Regions from separate parts of the Thermopolyspora sp. NPDC052614 genome, predicted to be linked through region 1. Evidence: riboswitches for the same ligand, from Rfam matches in the RefSeq annotation. Region 1 holds a riboswitch; the other holds the start of a gene.
The links. A riboswitch is a leader RNA that binds a small molecule or an ion and turns the genes downstream of it on or off. The one in region 1 is predicted to bind glycine.
Positions count from the first base shown of each region.

Region 2: another riboswitch for glycine. It lies ahead of gcvT (glycine cleavage system aminomethyltransferase GcvT); the one in region 1 lies ahead of gcvP (aminomethyl-transferring glycine dehydrogenase).

Region 1 covers NZ_JBFATZ010000006.1:112,166-122,387, forward strand. Annotated here, with positions in the region: gene gcvP (aminomethyl-transferring glycine dehydrogenase) at 93-3,011, opposite strand; glycine riboswitch at 3,074-3,173, opposite strand; glycine riboswitch at 3,174-3,250, opposite strand; gene AB0K60_RS15090 (MerR family transcriptional regulator) at 3,410-4,030, opposite strand; gene AB0K60_RS15095 (bifunctional nuclease family protein) at 4,411-4,881, opposite strand; gene AB0K60_RS15100 (MerR family transcriptional regulator) at 5,056-5,703, opposite strand; gene AB0K60_RS15105 (FHA domain-containing protein) at 5,736-6,242, opposite strand; gene AB0K60_RS15110 (mannose-1-phosphate guanyltransferase) at 6,922-9,429, opposite strand; gene AB0K60_RS15115 (CDP-alcohol phosphatidyltransferase family protein) at 9,433-10,062, opposite strand.
Region 2 covers NZ_JBFATZ010000002.1:545,122-555,343, reverse strand. Annotated here, with positions in the region: gene AB0K60_RS06000 (glutamine synthetase family protein) at 1-1,006, shown strand, start outside; gene AB0K60_RS05995 (aldehyde dehydrogenase family protein) at 1,020-2,363, shown strand; gene AB0K60_RS05990 (3-oxoacyl-ACP reductase) at 2,451-3,215, shown strand; gene AB0K60_RS05985 (gamma-glutamyl-gamma-aminobutyrate hydrolase family protein) at 3,292-4,002, shown strand; glycine riboswitch at 4,022-4,119, shown strand; glycine riboswitch at 4,120-4,217, shown strand; gene gcvT (glycine cleavage system aminomethyltransferase GcvT) at 4,264-5,382, shown strand; gene gcvH (glycine cleavage system protein GcvH) at 5,379-5,768, shown strand; gene AB0K60_RS05970 (L-serine ammonia-lyase) at 5,967-7,343, shown strand; gene AB0K60_RS05965 (tetratricopeptide repeat protein) at 7,366-7,479, opposite strand; gene AB0K60_RS05960 (tetratricopeptide repeat protein) at 7,503-9,380, opposite strand.

The DNA of each region.
Region 1 (10,222 bases):
CGCGCGGCGGCGCGCCCGCGACACCGCCCGTGGCGTACCCGATCCAGGTACGCCACGGGCGAGGGCGGCGCGCCGCCGGTCGCCAAGGCCCGTCAGTCCTCGAAGGCGTGGGGCGGGGGGCAGGCGCACACGAGGTTGCGGTCGCCGTACGCCTGGTCGATGCGGCCCACCGGGGACCAGTACTTGTCCTGGCGCAGGCGGCTCACCGGGTAGGCGGCCTCGGCGCGCGAGTACGGGTGGTCCCAGGCGTCGGCGGCGACGGCCTCGGCCGTGTGAGGGGCGTTGCGCAGCGGGTTGTCGACGCGGTCGTACTCGCCGGAGGCCACGCGGGCGATCTCCGCGCGGATGGCGATCATGGCCTCGCAGAAGCGGTCGAGCTCGGCCAGGTCCTCGCTCTCGGTCGGCTCGATCATCAGCGTGCCCGCCACCGGGAACGACATGGTCGGCGCGTGGAAACCGTAGTCGATCAGCCGCTTGGCGACGTCGTCGACGGTGACGCCGGTCTCCTTGGTGATCTGCCGCAGGTCGATGATGCACTCGTGCGCGACCAGGCCGTCCCGCCCGGTGTAGAGCACCGGATAGTGCGGGGCGAGCCGCCGGGCGAGGTAGTTCGCCGACAGGATCGCCTGCTCGGTCGCCTCCCGCAGGCCCTCCGCGCCCATCATCCGGATGTACGCCCAGGAGATGGGCAGGATCGACGCCGAGCCGTACGGCGCGGCCGACACCGGCCCGGTCCCGCCCTTGCCCTCGCCCTCCCGGCCGGCGAGCGGATCGCCGGGCAGGTGGTCGGCGAGGTGGGCGCGGACGGCGACCGGCCCGACGCCGGGCCCGCCGCCGCCGTGCGGGATGCAGAAGGTCTTGTGCAGGTTCAGGTGGGACACGTCCGCGCCGAACTCGCCCAGCCTGGCCAGGCCGACCAGCGCGTTGAGGTTGGCGCCGTCCACGTACACCTGCCCGCCGGCCTCGTGCACCCGCGCGCAGATCGCGCCGATCGTCTCCTCGAACACCCCGTGCGTCGACGGATACGTCACCATGATCGCGGCCAGCCGGTCCCGATGCTTCTCGATCTTGGCGTCGAGGTCGCCGAGGTCCACGTTGCCCGCCTCGTCGCAGGCGACCACGACGACCCGCATCCCGGCCATGACCGCGCTGGCCGCGTTGGTGCCGTGCGCCGAGGACGGGATCAGGCAGACGTCGCGGTCCTGCCGCCCGTTCGCGCGATGGTAGGAGCGGATGGCGAGCAGCCCCGCGAACTCCCCCTGCGACCCGGCGTTCGGCTGCAGCGACACCGCCGCGTAGCCGGTGATCTCGGCGAGCCACCGCTCCAGCGTCGCGATCAGCTCCAGGTACCCGGCGGCCTGGTCGCGCGGCGCGTAGGGGTGGATGTCGGCGAACTCCGGCCAGGTGATCGGCTCCATCTCGGTGGTGGCGTTGAGCTTCATCGTGCACGAGCCGAGCGGGATCATCGAGCGGTCCAGGGCGATGTCCCGGTCCTGCAGCCGCCGCAGGTAGCGGAGCATGGCGGTCTCCGAGCGGTGCTCGTGGAAGACCGGATGGGTCAGGTACGGCGTGCGGCGCAGCAGGTCGTCCGGCAACGCGTCCCCGGTGGAGGTGTCGAGCCCCTCGACGTCCGGCTCGGCGAGCGCGCCCGGCCCGTCCGCGCGCTCGCCCGCGCCGATCCCGGCGGCGAAGGCCGCCCAGACGGCGGTCAGGTGGTCGAGGGTGGTGGTCTCGTCGCAGGTCACGCCCACCTGGTCGGCGTCCACCCGGCGCAGGTTGATGCCGCGGTCGAGGGCCGAGGCGACCACGGCGTCGGCGCGTCCGGGCACGTGCGCGAGCACGGTGTCGAAGAACCGCTCGTGCACCACGCGCACCCCGCCCTGCCGCAGCCCGGCGGCGAGCACGGCGGCGTGCCGGTGCACGCGCTGCGCGATGCGCCGCAGCCCGGCCGGCCCGTGGTACACCGCGTACATGCTCGCCATCACGGCGAGCAGCACCTGCGCGGTGCAGATGTTGCTCGTCGCCTTCTCCCGGCGGATGTGCTGCTCACGGGTCTGCAGGGCGAGCCGGTAGGCGGCGCGCCCGCCCGAGTCCACCGAGACCCCGACGAGGCGTCCGGGGAGCTGCCGCTCAAGACCCGCGCGCACCGACATGTAGGCCGCGTGCGGGCCGCCGAAGCCGAGCGGCACCCCGAACCGCTGCGTGGACCCCACCGCGATGTCGGCGCCCAGCTCGCCGGGCGACTCGATCAGCGTCAGCGCCAGCAGGTCGGCCGCGACGACCACGAGCGCGCCGCGGTCCCGCGCCGCCGCCACGACGCCGCGCAGGTCGGGGATCGCGCCGCCGGCGCCCGGGTACTGGACCAGCACCCCGAACACCTCGCCCTCCGGCAGCCCGCCGGTCAGGTCGGCCTCGCGCAACTCGACGCCGAGCGGCTCGGCGCGGGTGCGCAGCACCGCCTTGGTCTGCGGCAGGGCCTCGGCGTCCACCACGAACGCGCCGGTCCCGCCCCGCCGTACGCGCCGGGCGAGCATCATCGCCTCGGCCGCCGCGGTCGCCTCGTCGAGCAGCGACGCGTTGGCGATCGGCAGGCCGGTGAGGTCGGCGACCATGGTCTGGAAGTTCAGCAGCGCCTCCAGCCGCCCCTGCGAGATCTCCGGCTGGTACGGCGTGTAGGCGGTGTACCAGCCCGGGTTCTCCAGCACGTTGCGGCGGATGACGGCGGGGGTGATCGTGCCGTGGTAGCCCAGGCCGATCATCGAGGTCAGCACCCGGTTGCGGGCGGCGAGGGCGCGCAGCTCGGCGATGGCCTCGGCCTCCCCGGCCGGGGCGGGCAGCGTCAGCGGGGCTGCGGACCTGATCGTCTCGGGTACGGCCGCGCGGAGCAGGTCGGCCGCCGAGGCGTGGCCGACGGTCTGCAGCATGCGCTCCCGGTCGGCGTCGCCGGGGCCGATGTGGCGCGTGGCGAAGGGCGGCGCGGCGAGATCGCGGAGAAGGGACCGATCGCTCATAGGACCTCCAGAGGCGTAGAGACCCGCGTCCCGATCAGTGCCGGGCGCGAACCGTTTCCGGGTCTCCCCCTCTGTCATCGGCACCTGAGAGCTTCGCCCCCGGACAGGGGCTTGCACCTTCGGTGAGGTGTGCCTGGCGGGCACACCCGCTTTCCAGAGTCGCCTGCCCACGCGGTACGGGTGCCTGAGAGATTCCGGGGATGGTTGCTCCTTCGGCGCCGCGATCCCGCTCACCGCTCGCGGCGGCTGCCGGCGTCGCCGACGTGCCGCCCGTCCCGCGACGGGCCCTGCGGCGGGCCCCGCACCGAACTGCGATGGTGGAGCTGGACGCGGTCTCTCCCGCATGGGGTCAATGGCCGTGCGTTGCCACCCTACCCTGTGCTTACCCTGTGCTGTGCCTACCCTGTGCGACGCACCCGTCTTCGCCGGGCCAACTCATCTCCCGGGTGGTCGCCTTGGGACAAAGGGTCGGCCACCGCGCGCTCCCCGGGCAGCTCGGCGAGCGTGCCCTCCACCTCGCGCCAGACCCTGCCGAGGGCGATGCCGAACACGCCCTGGCCCCCCTGTAACAGGTCGATCACCTCGTCGGGCGAGGTGCACTCGTAGACGCTCGCGCCGTCGCTCATCAGCGTGATCTGCGCCAGGTCGGCGACCCCCCGGTTGCGCAGGTGCTGGACGGCGGTGCGGATCTGCTGCAGCGACACCCCCGTGTCGAGCAGGCGCTTGACCACTTTGAGCACGATGATGTCGCGGAAGCTGTACAGCCGCTGCGAGCCCGAACCGTGCGCGGCCCGGATGCTCGGCTGCACCAGCTCGGTGCGCGCCCAGTAGTCGAGCTGCCGGTAGGTGATCCCCGCGGCCGCGCAGGCGACCGGACCGCGGTATCCCATGTCGTCGGGCAGCGCCGAGGGCCGCTCGTCGAACAGCAGACCCTGCTCACCCGCGCGCTCCCGTGCCGATTCGCGCTGCGCCGGATCGGGCTGGCCGGCTGTCTTACCTTCGCCGCTGCTGACCGCCACGCGGACCTCCGGCTTTCTCTCATCCCACGGTCTGATCTGGGGGTTCGTGAACTACAACCGTGGTTTCCCTTGCACCGTAGGACCGCGACCAGCGTCAGTCAACGATCCCGCCCGGCGCGTCGTGAAGCGTAAATACCCGAAATGAGCCGTCTACCCGGCCGATCGTCACGGCGATTCCCCTCTTCCGCGGCTCATTACCGTAAAACCGGCCAAGACTCCCGTACTCCGCCCGATACTATACGCCCGGTACTACACGCCAGTCGCCACGTCAAGTACCCCATGCCCTGTACTCCGTAGTACTCCATGCGGAACTCGGCCGAGTACTCCGTCTCGTACCGGAATCCGCTGACCGGCTTTTTGCCCGGCCTTCACTCCGGCCGCTAACCTGCGCGCCCGAAGTCCTCCGGCGTGATCGTGTCGAGAAACTCGCGGAATTTCTCCACCTCGTCCTCTTGGTCGTCGGGGATCGTCACCCCCGCCTCCCGCACGACGTCCTCGCTCGCGAAGATCGTGGCCCCCGTGCGCAGCGCGAGCGCGATCGAGTCGCTCGGCCGCGCGCTGACCTCGACTCCGTTGGAGAACACCAGATCCGCGAAATAGATCCCGTCGCGCAACGCCACGATGTTCACCGTGCGCAGGCGCACGCCGAGCGCCTCCAGCACGTTCTTGAACAGATCGTGGGTGAGCGGCCGCGGCGGCGGTTCCTCTGCCTGGGCGAGTGCGATGGCCGTCGCCTCGGTCATCCCAATCCAAATCGGCAGGTAGCGATCCCCGCTCGCCTCCTTCAGCAGGACGATCGGCTGGTTCGAGGGCATCTCAACGCGAACCCCCACAACCTCCATCTGCAACACAGGCGACTCCACACTCCCTGGCCGCTCAGCACCTCTCGCTTGCTCCGCGGGAAGCCTTGACTGGCGGCATGGCCCGTTCGCTCAGCACGCCGGCTTCGCGTTCCCTTCCTGCGGCTGACCTTCGCCGCAATTCAACCTAACACCCTCCAGCGCATGAGCGCCCCGAAGGTTCACTTACCTTCCGAGAACGCCCCGAACCCCCACACGAAGCAAAGCCGCATGCAGGTCCAGCAGCAACCCGGAAAGCTCGCGGGCCGACTCCTCCGCCTCGGCGGCGGCGCCGGGGGCGCGGCGGCGCAGCAGCGGCGCGACGGCCTGCTCGACCAGGCCCGCCTCGCGCTCGGCCGCCGCCTTGACGGCGCGCAGGTGCCGGGGATGCACGCCGAATCTCGCCAGCTCTCCGGCGGCGCGCGCGATCTGCAGGGCGTCGGCGTCGTAACGGCGGGCCTGCGGCGCGATCAGGCCGTAGGACTCCAGTTCGTCGAGCGTGTCGGCGTCGATGGACGCCGCCTCCAGCAGCTCCTCCCGGCTGAGCCGTACCTGGGGAGGCGGGGCGGGATCGGCGACGGGCCTGGGCCGGTGGAAGACGCGCCGGTCGGCCTCCTCCAGGTGATCCTTGATCACGCGGAGCGGGAGGTACCGGTCACGCTGGGCGGTCAGGATGTAGCGCAGCCGCTCCACGTCGGCGTGGGTGAACTTGCGGTAGCCGGAAGGGGTGCGCTCGGGCTCGATGAGCCCCTCGCCCTCCAAGAAACGGATCTTGGAGACGGTGACGTCGGGGAACTCGCCCTGCAGCAGGGCGAGCACCTCCCCGATGCTCATGTACGCCCGTGCGGCCGCTCCGCCCATGTGCCCTATGCCCCTCCCGGGCCGCGGGTGAAGAAGACGAGGCGGAACTTGCCGATCTGCACCTCGTCTCCGCCGGTCAACGGGTGCTCCTCGATGCGCTCCCGGTTCACGTAGGTGCCGTTGAGGCTGCCCACGTCGCGCACGGTGAAGTAGCCGCCACGCCGGTAGAACTCGGCGTGCCTGCGGGAGACGGTCACATCGTCCAGGAAGATGTCGCTCTCCGGGTGGCGGCCCGCGGTGGTGAGGTCGCTGTCGAGCAGGAACCTGCTGCCGGCGTTCGGCCCGCGCATGACGACCAGGAGCGAGGTGCCGGGACGGAGCTCGTCGACCGTCGTCCGATCGGGAAGCGGGGATTGCCCAGCCTCGGCGTCCAACGCTTCGATGCCCGCTATGGAGATCGTGGAGGTGGTGTCGCCGGGGGTCTCACGGGTGAGCGGCGACCCGCATCTCGAACAGAAACGGGCATCCTCGGGGTTGGCATGACCGCACTGCGTGCAGTAGACGCTGGGCATCGATCGGCTCGGCCTCCTACCGCGAAGTCGCGGCTACGGTGCTGTGGACGCGCCTCGCTTCTTCGCTACTCAAGACTTCCTCAGACTGCGAATGCCGCAACTTACGCTGATGAGGCGCAAAGGTCAAGACAGAATGCTGAACGGCTGTTGGTACGGTCCCAAAGGTACCGCCGGGGCGGTCGTAAGGTCCATGCCGCCGCGCCGCCCGGATGATCCTTCCGGCGGGCCGGGCGACGCCGGAGCCCGCACGCCGCCACCGCGCACACGGCCAGGCACACGGCCTGCCACAGGGCCTGGCTCACGACCGGGCGACGTCGGCAGACGGCCGGTCCGGCGCGGCGGGAGATCGGCCGGACGGGCCACCGGGCATCCCGGGGGCGCCGGCCGCCGGGGGGCGCCCCGGCGCTCTCCGCCACTGGCGACGACACGTGGTCCACGACTCCTCGTCCTGAGCTTTACCTCTCGCATTCGATCTTATGACACGCGAGGGCGCGCGCATCACGCCACACCCCCTCCGAAGAGGACGGCGGGCGTCCGAATCCGGACACTCGTGCCAGGTCCGCCGGATCGCCGGCGGTATGCCGGGACCGCCGGGCCCACCCTGTCCGTCCGGCCCGCCCGGTCCGCCCCGCCCATCCGGGTTCGGCGGCTCCCGGCGCGTTTCCCGGCGAGGGAGGCCCTACGAGGACCCGGCGGACTGTTCCACCACGGCCGCCCAGCGTTCCAGCCGGGCCTGGGCCGAGTCGAAGTCGGGGCCCTCGGCCCACAGGTGGGTGACCGCCTCGGCGGGGTCGGGCAGCACCAGCGCCCAGCTCCCGTCCTCCTCCACCACCCGTACGCCGTCGGTGGTGTCGATCCTGCGCCCCTCGGCGGCCTCCACCACCGAGCGCATGACCGCGCCCTTGGCCGCCCAGGGCGTCGGCACGGTGCGTTTGAGCATCTTGGCCTCGGGGATCCGGGCGTCGATCTGGCTGAGCGACAGGCGGGTGCGGGCGACCAGGCCGAGCAGGCGCAGGAACACGGCCAGGCCGTCCACGGTGGGGGCGAACTCCGGGACGATGAAACCGCCCCGGCCGTCCCCCGCGAAGATCATGGAGGGGTCGGAGGAGGCCGCCGTGGTGAGGGCGTCGAGCGCGGTGGAGGTCCACTGCACCTGGACGCCGTGGAAGCGGCAGACCTGCTCGGCCACCCGGGTGGTGGTCACCGGGAGCGCGACCGAGCCGCCCCGCCGCTCGGCGGCCACCAGGTCGAGCACGACGAGCAGCGCCCGCTCCTCGCTGATCAGCTGGCCCATCTCGTCCACGAGCGAGACCCGCTCCCCCACCGGATCGAACCGCACGCCGAACGCGGCCCGCGAGGAGCCGACCAGCTCGGCCAGGCGCTGCAGGTCGCGCCGCCGCTCGGCGATGGTCTCGGTGGGCGAGGCGTCGTCGAGGCGGTTGTTGACGGTGAGCACGTCCACGCCGACCCGGCCGAGCAGGCTCGGCAGCACCAGCGAGGCGGTGCCGCCGGCGCAGTCGACGACGACCTTCATCCCGGCCTCGCGCACCCCGCTCATGTCCACGCACCGCAGCAGCGCGTTCACGTAGGTCTCCACGACGCGCGGCGGGAACCTCAGCTCGGCGATCTCCCCGGGGAACGCGCGGCGGTACTCCTGCCGGGAGAACACCCGCTCCAGCTTGCGCTGGGCGCCCTGGGACAGGTCGGCGCCGTTGGGGTCCATGAACACGATGTCCACGCTCTGCGGGTCGCCGGGGGTGGTGCGCAGCGCGATGCCGCCGCCGACGTTCTCGGCCGCGGTGTGGAAGCGGGCCACCGGCAGCGCGGCGGCCTCCAGGTCGAGCACGTCGATCGCGCCCGCGGTGAGGGCGCTGATCACCGCCCGCTTCAGCGCGCGGGCCGCCCGGGAGGTGTCGCGCGAGGTGACGACCGCGTCGCCCTTCTTCAGGGTGGTGGCGTACGCGCTGGCGAGCCGTACGCAGTGCTCGGGGGTGATCTCGACGTTGACCAGGCCGGAGACGCCGCGCGGGCCGAACAGGTTGCGCTGGCCGCGCGACTCCCAGATGACGCTGGTGTTGACGACCGCGCCGGCCTCGACGGTCTTGAAGGGGTAGATCTTGACGCCGGAGGAGACGTACGCCTCGGCCTCGATGACGCACTCGTCGCCGACGACGGCGCTCTCCTCGATGCGGGCGGAGGTCATCACGTCGGTGTTCTTGCCGATCACGCAGCCGCGCAGGTTGGCGCCCGGGCCGATGTAGACGTTGTCGTGGATGACCGCGCGGTGCACGAACGCGCCGCTCTTGACGACGACGTTGCTGCCGAGCACGGTGTACTCGCGCAGCTCGGCCCCCGCCTCCACCTTCGCGTAGTCCCCGATGTACAGGGGGCCCTTCAGGATGGCCTCGGGGTCGATGGAGGCGCCCTCGGCGGCCCACACGCCCGGCGACAGCTCGAAGGCGTCGAACTCCAGGCGCACCCGGCCGGACAGGGCGTCGGCCTGGGCCTTGAGGTAGCTCTCGTGGGTGCCGACGTCCTCCCAGTAGCCCTCGGCGACGTACCCGTACAGGGGGGCGCCGCGCTCCAGCAGGCGGGGGAAGACGTCGGCGGACCAGTCCACCGGGCGGTCGGTGGCGACCTCGTCCAGGACGCTCGGCTCCATCACGTAGATGCCGGTGTTGACGGTGTCGGAGAACACCTGGCCCCAGGTGGGCTTCTCCAGGAAGCGCTGCACCCGGCCCTTCTCGTCGACGATGATGATGCCGAACTCCAGCGGGTTCGGCACGCGCTTGAGGCCGATCGTGACCAGGGCCCGGTTCTCCCGGTGGAACCGGATCATGTCGGTGAGGTCGATGTCGGTGAGCGCGTCGCCGGAGATGACCAGGAAGCGGTCGTCGCGGAGCTTGTCGGCGGCGTTCTTGACGCTGCCCGCCGTGCCGAGGGGCATCTCCTCGGTGGCGTAGTGCAGCGACATGCCGAGTTCCTCGCCGTCGCCGAAGTAGTTGCGGATCAGCGCCGCCAGGAACTGCACGGTGACGACGGTCTCGGTGAAGCCGTGGCGCTTCAGCAGGCGCAGCACGTGCTCCATGATGGGACGGTTGATCACGGGAAGTAGCGGCTTGGGCTGGTTGGCGGTCATCGGCCGCAGCCGTGTCCCCTCCCCGCCCGCCATGACGACGGCCTTCACGGGTCACCCTCCGGTGGTCTGCACCTCACCGCGCCCACGGCCGCGCTCCCCGTCGCCCGTGTCCGCATACGCTGTGATGAGCCGGCGTACCTGTATCACATACAACACTCCGCCCCACCAATACAGACCTGTTCCCCAGATGGCGAAGGCCCAGCCGAACACGCGGGCCGCCTCGGCGTACCACCCGTCGTGACCGGCCAGGAACAGCAGTGGGAAGGCGTACAACAGAGCGGCCGTGGCCGCCTTGCCGAGGAAGTGCACCGGCAGGGCAGGACCATGTCCATATTTACGCAAAACCGGCGGAATCCATAGCAGGAAAACGTCACGTGCCACGACCGCCACCGCCAGCCACCACGGGATGATCTCCCGCAGGGTGAGCCCGACCAGGGTGGCCAGGATGTACAGGCGGTCGGCGAGCGGGTCGAGCAGGCGGCCGATCCGGCTCACCTGGTTCCAGGCCCGGGCCAGGTGGCCGTCGAGCCAGTCGGAGAAGCCCGCCAGCATCAGCAGCAGCACCGCCCAGCCGTCCGCCTGCGGGCCCAGCACCAGCCACAGGAACACCGGGACGCCGAGCAGGCGGAGCAGGCTCAGCAGGTTCGGGATCGTCCACAAACGGTCTTCCGCGCCATCCACGTTTCGACCCTATAGCGTCCGCTCGCGCACGCCGGGGGGCGGTGCCCGAGCGACGCGGCGGGTCGCCGCGCGATCCGCCGGACGCCGCCCACCGGCCTCGCCGCCCGTCCCGGCCCGCCGGTGACCGGCCGCGTGCCGAGGACGCGCCCGATCTTCAGGT
Region 2 (10,222 bases), on a different contig from region 1:
CGCCTCGCCGCGGCAGATCCTGCGGGCGCAGACCGCCCGCCTCGCCGAGCGGGGCTGGGCCGCGTACGTCGGCACCGAGCTGGAGTTCTGCGTCTTCGACGACAGCTACGAGGACGCCTGGCGCAAGGGCTATCGGGACCTCTCCCCGGCCAACCTCTACAACGTCGACTACTCGCTGCTCGGCACCGCCCGGGTGGAGCCCCTGCTGCGCCGCATCCGGCTCGGCATGGAGGGCGCGGGCATGTACGTCGAGTCCGCCAAGGGCGAGTGCAACCTCGGCCAGCACGAGATCGCCTTCCGGTTCGCCGAGGCCCTGGTCACCTGCGACAACCACTCGATCTACAAGAACGGCGCCAAGGAGATCGCCGCCCAGGAGGGCAGGTCGATCACCTTCATGGCCAAGCCGAACGATCGCGAGGGCAACTCCTGCCACATCCACATCTCGCTGCGTTCGGCGGACGGTGAACCGATCATGGCGGGCGACGGGCCGCACGGCCTGTCGGAGATCGGGCGACAATTCATCGCCGGGCAGCTCGCCGCGCTGCGGGAGCTCACGCTCTTCTACGCGCCCAACATCAACTCCTACAAGCGGTACGTGCCGGGCAGTTTCGCGCCCACGGCGGTGAAGTGGGGCGTGGACAACCGCACCTGCGCGTTGCGCCTGGTCGGTCACGGGCCGTCGCTGCGGGTGGAGAACCGGGTGCCGGGCGGCGACGTCAACCCCTACCTCGCGGTGGCGGCGCTGATCACCGCCGGGCTGTACGGGATCGAGAACGAGCTGGAGCTGGAGGACGCCTATCCGGGCAACGCCTACGACTCCGACGCCGCGACCGTGCCGCACACGCTGCGCGACGCGCTCGAGCTGTGGGAGCGGTCGGACATCGCGCGGGCGGCGTTCGGGGACGAGGTGGTCGCGCACTACGCCAACAACGCCCGGATCGAGCTGGCCGCCTTCGACGCGGCGGTGACCGACTGGGAGCTGCGGCGCGGCTTCGAGCGGATGTGAGCGGGGAGGGCCGATGAAGATCGTCAATCCGGCGACCGAGGACGTACTCGCCGACGTCGAGATGGCCGACGCCGCCGAGGTGGACCGGGCGGTCGAGCGGGCCCGGCGGGCCTTCGCCGCGTGGCGGGGCGTCGCGCCCGGCGATCGGGCGAGGCTGCTGCGGCGCTTCGCCGTACTGGTGGACGAGCACGCCGACGAGCTGGCGCGGCTGGAGATCGCCAACGCCGGGCACACGGTGGGCAACGCCCGCTGGGAGGCCGGCAACGTGCGCGACGTGCTGCACTTCTACGCCGGGGCGCCGGAGCGGCACCACGGCCTGCAGATCCCGGTGCCCGGCGGGGTCGACGTGACCTTCGCCGAGCCGCTGGGCGTCGTCGGCGTGATCGTGCCGTGGAACTTCCCCATGGTGATCATGATGTGGGGGGTCGCGCCCGCGCTCGCCGCCGGGAACGCCGTGATCGTCAAGCCCGCCGAGCAGACCCCGCTCACCGCGCTGCGGCTGGCCGAGCTGGCGCTGGAGGCGGGGCTTCCCGAGGGGGTGCTCCAGGTGCTGCCCGGCGAGGGGGAGGTCGCGGGGGCGCGTCTGGTCGGGCATCCCGGCGTACGCAAGATCGCCTTCACCGGATCGACCGAGGTGGGAAAGCAGATCATGGCCGCGGCGGCGGGCACGGTCAAGCGGCTCACGCTGGAGCTGGGCGGCAAGAGCGCCAACATCGTGTTCGCCGACGCGGACCTGGAGAAGGCGGCGGCGACCGCGCCGTACGCGGTGTTCGACAACGCCGGGCAGGACTGCTGCGCGCGCTCCCGGGTGCTGGTGCAGCGGGAGGTCTACGACGAGTTCCTGCCGCTGCTCGCGCGGGCCGTGCAGGGGGTGAAGGTCGGCGACCCGCTCGACGAGGCCACCGAGATGGGGCCGCTGATCAGCGCCGAGCATCGGGAGCGGGTGGCCTCGTTCGTCACCGGCACGCCGTACGCCCAGGGGAACTGCCCGCGCGGCCGGGGGTTCTGGTTCCCGCCGACGATGCTCACGCCGGATCCGCGCGATCCGGCGTTCACCGAGGAGATCTTCGGGCCGGTGGTGTCGGTGGCGCCGTTCGACGACGAGGCCCACGCGATCGCGATCGCCAACGACACCGAGTACGGCCTGAGCGGCTCGATCTGGACGCGCGACGTCGGGCGGGCGCTGCGGGTGGCGCGTGCCGTCGAGGCCGGCAACCTGTCGGTGAACTCGCACTCCAGCGTGCGGTACTGGACGCCGTTCGGCGGCTTCAAGCAGTCCGGTCTCGGCCGGGAGCTGGGGCCGGACGCGCTCGCCGCGTTCAGCGAGACCAAGAACGTCTTCATCGCGACCGACTGATCGTCACGCCCGGCGGGCGGACGGCGGAACGTGACGCGGATTGTGACGCGGAATGTGACAACGAGAGAACCGGGAGAACGGACGGACATGCAGCGATTGCTCGACCGGGTGGCTGTGATCACCGGGGCCGGCAGCGGGATCGGGCTGGCCACCGCGCGACGCTTCGCGCGCGAGGGCGCCACAGTGGTGTGCGTCGACCTGGACGAGGACGCGGGCGCGACGGCGGCGGCCGAGGTGGACGGCCTGTTCGTGCGGGCCGACGTGTCCGTCGAGGACGACGTGATCCGGATGTTCCGCACCGCGCACGAGACGTACGGCAGGATCGACATCGCGTTCAACAACGCGGGCATCTCGCCGCCGGACGACGACTCGATCCTCACCACCGGGCTCGACGCCTGGCGGCGGGTGCAGGAGGTCAACCTCACCAGCGTCTATCTGTGCTGCAAGCACGTGATCCCGTACATGCGCGAGCAGGGCAAGGGGTCGATCATCAACACCGCGTCGTTCGTGGCGGTGCTGGGGTCGGCGACGTCGCAGATCTCCTACACCGCCTCCAAGGGCGGCGTGCTGGCGATGTCGCGGGAGCTCGGGGTGCAGTTCGCGCGGGAGGGGATCCGGGTCAACGCGCTGTGCCCCGGGCCGATCAACACGCCGCTGCTGCGGGAGCTGTTCGCCAAGGATCCCGAGCGGGCGCAGCGGCGGCTGGTGCACGTGCCGATGGGGCGGTTCGGGGAGGCCGACGAGATCGCGGCGGCGGTGGCGTTCCTGGCGAGCGACGACGCGTCGTTCATCACGGCGTCGGAGTTTCTGGTGGACGGAGGGATTTCGGGGGCATATGTGACTCCGCTGTGACGGTCGCCTCGGGGGATGCCGGCCTGGCGCCGGGGCTTCGGGGGACGGGGGATTTTTCAGTGGACCAGGAGAGTTGATGAGCGACGTGCCCGTGATCGGGATCACCTGCTATGCCGAGCCCGCGAGGTTCACCGTGTGGGAGACGCGGGCCGCGCTGCTGCCGTACGACTATGTCGATCAGGTGGCGCGGGCCGGCGGCCAGCCGGTGCTCCTGCCGCCCGCCGGAGAGCCCGCGTCGGTGGTCGGGCGGCTCGACGGGCTGATCCTCGCCGGCGGCGGGGACATCGACCCGGGACGGTACGGCGCGCCGCCCCACGAGGCCACCGGATATATCCGGGAATTTCGGGATGATGCCGAGTTTGGGGTGGTGAACGCCGCGCTGGCGAACGGTCTCCCGCTGCTGGGCATCTGCCGGGGCCTGCAGGTGCTCAACATCGCCCTCGGCGGCACCCTGCACCAGCACCTTCCCGAGACGGTCGGGCACACCGGCCACTCCCCCGCCCCCGGCCGCTACGGCACCCTCCCCGTACGGCTCACGCCCGGCAGCCGCCTGGCCAAGATCTTCGACGGCGAGCACCTGGCCGACCCCAACCACTACCACCACCAGGCCATCGACGCCCTGGGCGCGGGCCTGACGGTGACCGCCCGGGCCGACGACGGGGTCATCGAGGCGGTGGAGCTCGACGACCATCCGTTCTGCCTGGCCGTACAGTGGCATCCCGAGACCGGGGAGGACAACTCGCTGTTCGCCGCGCTCGTCGACGCCGCCCGGATCACGCGCCCCTGATACATTGTCCCCGACACCGATTTTCCGTGCGGGAGAGCGCCCTGGCAGCCGGTCAGGGCCGCCGAAGGAGCAAGCCCTCCCCGCGAACCTCTCAGGCCCATGGACCGTACGGAAAGGTGCCCTCTGGAAAGCAGGCCGGTGAGGGGCCTCGCCGAAGGTGAAAGTCCGGCAAAGCCCGGGCGAAGCTCTCAGGCATCGATGACAGAGGGGGAGGATGCCCGACGATACTCACCGCATCCGACCCTGCTGAGGTGCACAAGCATGTCCCAGACCACAGCGCTGCACGGTGTGCACGAGAGCCTCGGCGCGACCATGATCGACTTCGCCGGATGGCTCATGCCGCTCCGGTACGGAAGCGAGTCCGCCGAGCACAGGGCCGTCCGCACCGCGGCGGGACTGTTCGATCTGTCCCACATGGGAGAGATCTTCGTCAGCGGGCGGGAGGCCGCCGCCGCCCTCGACCACGCCCTGACCGGCCATCTGTCGGCGGTCGCGCCGCGCCGCGCCCGCTACACCATGATCTGCGCCCCCGACGGGGGCGTCATCGACGACCTGATCGTGTACCGGCTGTCGGCGGAGGAGTTCCTCGTCGTCGCCAACGCCGCCAACGCCGAGCGGGTCGCCGCCGAGCTGACCGCGCGCGCGGCGGGCTTCGACGCGGTCGTGGACGACCGGTCCGCGGCCTACGCGCTCATCGCCGTACAGGGGCCGAGGGCACAGGCGATCCTCACCGAGACCGGGCTCACCGAGGCCGACCTGGACGGGTTGAAGTACTACGCGGTGCTCCCCGGCAAGGTCGCCGGGACCGGGGCGCTCATCGCCCGGACCGGGTACACCGGCGAGGACGGGTTCGAGCTGTTCGTCGCCGCCGACGACGCCGTGCCCCTGTGGCGGGCGCTGATCGCGGCGGGCGAGCCGTACGGGCTGCGGCCCGCGGGCCTGTCGGCGCGCGACACGCTGCGCCTGGAGGCGGGCATGCCGCTGTACGGCAACGAGCTGACGGCCGATCTGACCCCGTTCGACGCCGGGCTCGGCCGGGTGGTGGCGTTCGCCAAGCCCGGCGATTTCGTCGGCCGGGCCGCGCTGGAGGCCGCCAGGGACGCCTACGCCGCGGGCCCGGCGCGCCGCCTCGTCGGCCTGGTGTCGCACGGCCGCCGGATCCCCCGGCACGGCTACCCCGTCGTACTCGACAATGACGGAACCGTCGTCGGCGAGGTGACCAGCGGAGCGCCCTCTCCCACCCTCGGAAGACCGATCGCCATGGCCTATGTGCGGGGCGAGGTGCTCCGCGATCGGGCCGAGGGGCTGGCGGTGGACATCCGCGGCGTCCACGAACCGGTCGACGTGGTCGACCTTCCCTTCTACAGGAGGAACACGTGAGCAGCATTCCCGAGGAGCTCGGCTACAGCAAGGAGCACGAGTGGGTCGCCGGGCTCGACGAGAGCTCGGTGGTGACCGTGGGCATCACCGCCTACGCGGCCGAGCAGCTCGGCGACGTCGTCTACGTCCAGATCCCCGAGGCCGGCTCGACCGTCGAGGCCGGAGACGCCGTCGGCGAGATCGAGTCCACCAAGTCGGTGAGCGACGTCTACTCGCCCGTCGCCGGCGAGGTGGTGGAGATCAACCAGGCCGTCGTGGACGACCCGTCGCTGGTCAACTCCGACCCGTACGGTGAGGGCTGGCTGTTCCGGGTCCGCGTCAGCGGCGAGGCCGAGGACCTGCTCACCGCCGAGGAGTACGCGGCGCTCACCGCCGGAGACGCCTGACCCGGCGTGGCCCGCTCCCCGCGTGCGGGCCACGCCGAATAATTTGCCTCATCACATGCCGCACGACATGCCGCACGACATGCCGCGGGGGGCCGACGGGGGTAACCACCGGGGGCGCCCGCACGGGCGAGGGACACGCTCTGACACACGCGCCGGACGGCAGGGCCGCCGGGACAGCCCGTGGAAAGGCAACGACACATGGCCATCAGCGTCTTCGACCTCTTCAAGATCGGCATTGGCCCGTCCAGCTCCCACACCGGCGGCCCGATGGCGGCCGCGCACAAGTTCGCCCGCTCCCTCCACCAGCAGTCCCTGCTGAAGAAGGTGCGCCGGGTCGAGGCGATCCTGTACGGCTCGCTCGGCCTCACCGGCAAGGGACACGGCAGCGACAAGGCCGTCCTGCTGGGCCTGTCCGGCGAGAAGCCCGAACTCGTCGACGTGGACACCGTCGACGAGCGCCTCGCCGCGATGCGCGCCTCCGGCACCGTCCACCTGTACGGCACCCACGAGATCCCCTTCGTCGTCGGCGAGGACCTGATCTTCGAGCGCAAGGTGTCGCTCCCCCACCACCCCAACGGAATGCGCTTCACCGCCTTCGACCACTCCGGCGCCACCCTGCTGGAGAAGGTCTACTACTCGGTCGGCGGCGGTTTCGTCGTGGACGAGACGGCCACCGGCGCCGACCGCATCAAGCCCGACGACACCGTCCTGCCGTACCCGTTCACCACCGCGGCCGAACTGCTCGCGCACTGCGCCGACACCGGCCTGTCCATCTCCGGCGTGATGCTGGAGAACGAACGCGCCTTCGGCCGCGACGAGCCCGAGATTCGCGCCGACCTGCTCAACCTGTGGCGGGTGATGGCCGAGTGCGTCCGCCGCGGCTGCACCCGCGAGGGCGTGCTCCCCGGCGGCCTCAAGGTCCGCCGCCGCGCCCACCAGCTCTACCGGCGCCTGCAGAGCGAGACCCCGGAGAAGGACCCCCTGCAGACCATGGACTGGGTCAGCCTGTTCGCCCTCGCCGTCAACGAGGAGAACGCGGCGGGCGGTCGGGTGGTCACCGCCCCCACCAACGGCGCGGCGGGCATCGTGCCCGCCGTCCTGAGCTACTACGACCGTTTCATCCCCGGTTCCGACGACGACGGCGTCATCCGCTTCCTCCTCACCGCCGGGGCGATCGGTGTGTTGTTCAAGGAGAACGCCTCCATCTCCGGAGCCGAGGTCGGCTGCCAGGGCGAGGTCGGCTCCGCCTGCTCGATGGCCGCCGCCGGCCTCACCGAGGCCCTCGGCGGCACCCCCGAGCAGGTCGAGAACGCCGCCGAGATCGGCATCGAGCACAATCTCGGCCTCACCTGCGACCCTATCGGCGGCCTGGTCCAGATCCCCTGCATCGAGCGAAACGCGATCGCCAGCGTCAAGGCGATCGCGGCCTCCCGGATCGCCCTGCGCGGCGACGGCCGCCATTTCGTCTCCCTCGACAAGGCCATCGCCACCATGCGCGCCACCGGCCGCGACATGCTCGACAAGTACAAGGAGACCAGCCGCGGCGGGCTCGCCGTGAACGTAATCGAATGCTGACCGGAGTGGTGAGGCCGTCCCGTCACACCGCGGGCGGATCGAAGTCGAAGTCGAGCCGCTCGCCGCTGAGCGCCACACGCGTGTCGGGGTGGTCACGGCCCAGAACCCGCTCGTAGCGGGCGAGGGTGTCGGTCACCGACTTATCGGCGAGCTTTCACGTTACTCGGCTACTGCGCCATTCTCACCTCCCGCGCCCTCCTCGTCCGGCCGCGCCACTTCGCGTAGTCCGTTCTGCGCGGCGATGGTGTGCGGGTGGCTGCTACCGAGAGCGCGTTCCGCGAGTTCCAGGGCCCGAGCATACAATCCGCGGGCAGAGCTAAGCTGTCCCTGTAACCGCAGAATGCGAGCCAGATTGTTCATCGACACCACTGTCAGCGGATGAGTTTCGCCGAGCACGCGCGCCCTGCGCTCCAGTGTGTCCGCATGAATTTGTCGCGCCGCATCCAGTCGCTCCTTCACCCGGCAGACCTCGCCTAGATTGTTGGAGTAGATCAGGGAGTTCGGGTGATCAGGGCCGAGAGTCTCTACCGCCAACCGCACCGCCCGCGCAGCCATGGCATAAGCCTCATCGATCTTCCCCCTCCTGCGTAGGACCTTGCCTAGGTTGTTCACGGCGGACACCGTCAATGCGTGGCGTTCGCCCAGGGCCGTTTCACGTACGGCCAGCACGTGCCTGAGGAGCATCTCGGCTTGCTCAAGGCGATCCTCCATCTCCATAAGGATCCCGGCAAGGTCGTTCATGACCGCGACCGTCTCTAGATGCTCTTCCCCCAGATCATCCCGCACGATGGAAAGCAGCTGTTCACAAGCGGTTCGTGCATCGTCCAGTCGCCCCAAGCCCGTCCATGTTTGAGCGAGGTAGAACAAGAGCCTACGGGTGTGCGGATCATAGTCCGGCAGATGCTGCCTGGCAACCGCATGTGCATGACGGCAAAGCTCTTCTGCAAGCAGGTACTCTCCGCCGCGATACAGACGAATACCCAATTCAGCCTCTAGACCGGTATAGAGCTTGACCTCGTCCGTACGCAGCGACACGTTTAGCTCATCGAGTCTCTTTGACAGTTCCTGCACATGCGGGAACAAGGCGGCCGCGATTGCCCAGTGCTCCGGCGTCTTCGGGTCTTCGATTGGAAGATTACGGGCCAGCACCCGCAATCCCAGCTTGATCCACCGAGTCGCACTCCACCCCTCGGTGGGGTCGATTCGCACCCAGGGAACCATCCCCAGCACTGGGCTGAAAAGTCTGTTCGCCAGCCTACCCTGCTGGCTAATCACATACTCACGCATGAGATCGGAGACAAGCTGGTGGATGCGGAGGTGGGTGGGTGCAGCAGATGTGATGAGTGAGGTCTGTCGAAGGGCGGAGACGACCTGATCGAAAGTCACGCTGTCCCTTGCGAGATCCGCCAGAGGACGCGGCAATATGTCCGAGGCCCCAGACAAGAGGTCACGAGGTATGTCCGCCACAGCCATGAAGGAGCATAGCTTCATCCACTGCGGTGCGGCCAAATTAACTCTCTTTGCCCGGTCATATGACAACCGAAATGTCGTCGCAAGCCCGACTTTCCTGGCCTGGGGTCCCGAGTGGAGAATCTTCCCCCTGCCCGCTCGGTATCGCTCCAGGTACTGGGCGATCCCGATCCCCGCATCCCTGCAGTATGCCCCGGCCTGCTCCAAGGCCAAGGGCAGTCCTTCGAGGGAGTTGGCCGATTCCTCCGCAGACGTCCCACCAAGGTCCCCGCTGCGCACGCGCAGGAATTCGGCCGCCTCCTTCGCCGGAAACGGCTCCAGCAGCAGTGCTTCGGCGAGTTCTTCGAACTGCGGATTCCTAGACGCGATTATGACCGTACCGTTATCTCCGACCGGAATCAAATCGATCAGGTCGTCGACATTTCCCGCATCGTCGTATATAAGCAGCCACCCTTTGTTATGATTCAGCTGCTCGACAACGCGATAGGCTACGGACTCCCGTTCGGGAGCATGCACCCCCAAGCGAGCACCGAAATCGGCGAGGGACTGGGCGCGGGTATGTTCCAAATTTCCTCGGCCGTTTTCATATCCGTGACGGCAGGTGGTGCGGGCGCCCCTTCCACCATGGTGCGATGCGACTGGATCTCCCAGACGAGCACCGGAATAGCGAGTATCAGGCAAATGGGCCAGGCAAGCCACAGATGCGACCGCCAAGCCTCCGGCAGACTACTTGCCGCGATATTCATGGCAACCGGCAGGAGGAAGATCGCGATTATCGAGACCAGGGTTACCAGCTTGCGACGAGGCACAGGTCACCCTCCGAATAAATTCGGGTGAATGGGCACGAAGGAAATGGGAAATGTACAGGCGAGAACTTAGCGTAGCATACATGACCAAGGCCAATCACGCCTGCGACATCGATCTTTCACCACATGCCACACAGAGGACAAATGACCCAAATGCGGCAACAGACGCCAGCACGCTCATCGCGATCGACCGCTGCCGATCATCCGTCAGTGATTGTGTCGTCAGTATGCGCAGGAGATCTGGAGACTCCATCTGGGTCGACTGGATAAGTACACAACTTCGTCCACATGGATCTACTTGGTCCCGGCTTCGCGAACTGACCCTGGGTAGTCGCCAGGAATGTTGAGATCAGCCGCGTGCGCAATGGTCGAGACCCGCCGCCGACGTTCAGTGGAGCAACTTCCAGGAGTGACCACACGATTACCGGTGAAGGCGCATACGGAAACGCGTTGGCCCGGCCTCGGTGCCCGGCATGCCGCGACGAGAGCCGCGTACGCCTTTATTCATCGCTAAAAAATCGGCTGCCCGATTTCCGCGGCCATTCGTGATCATTCATCCTTGATCGCGCTTCGCGCACAGGTTGAAGGTCTATCCTGATGCAC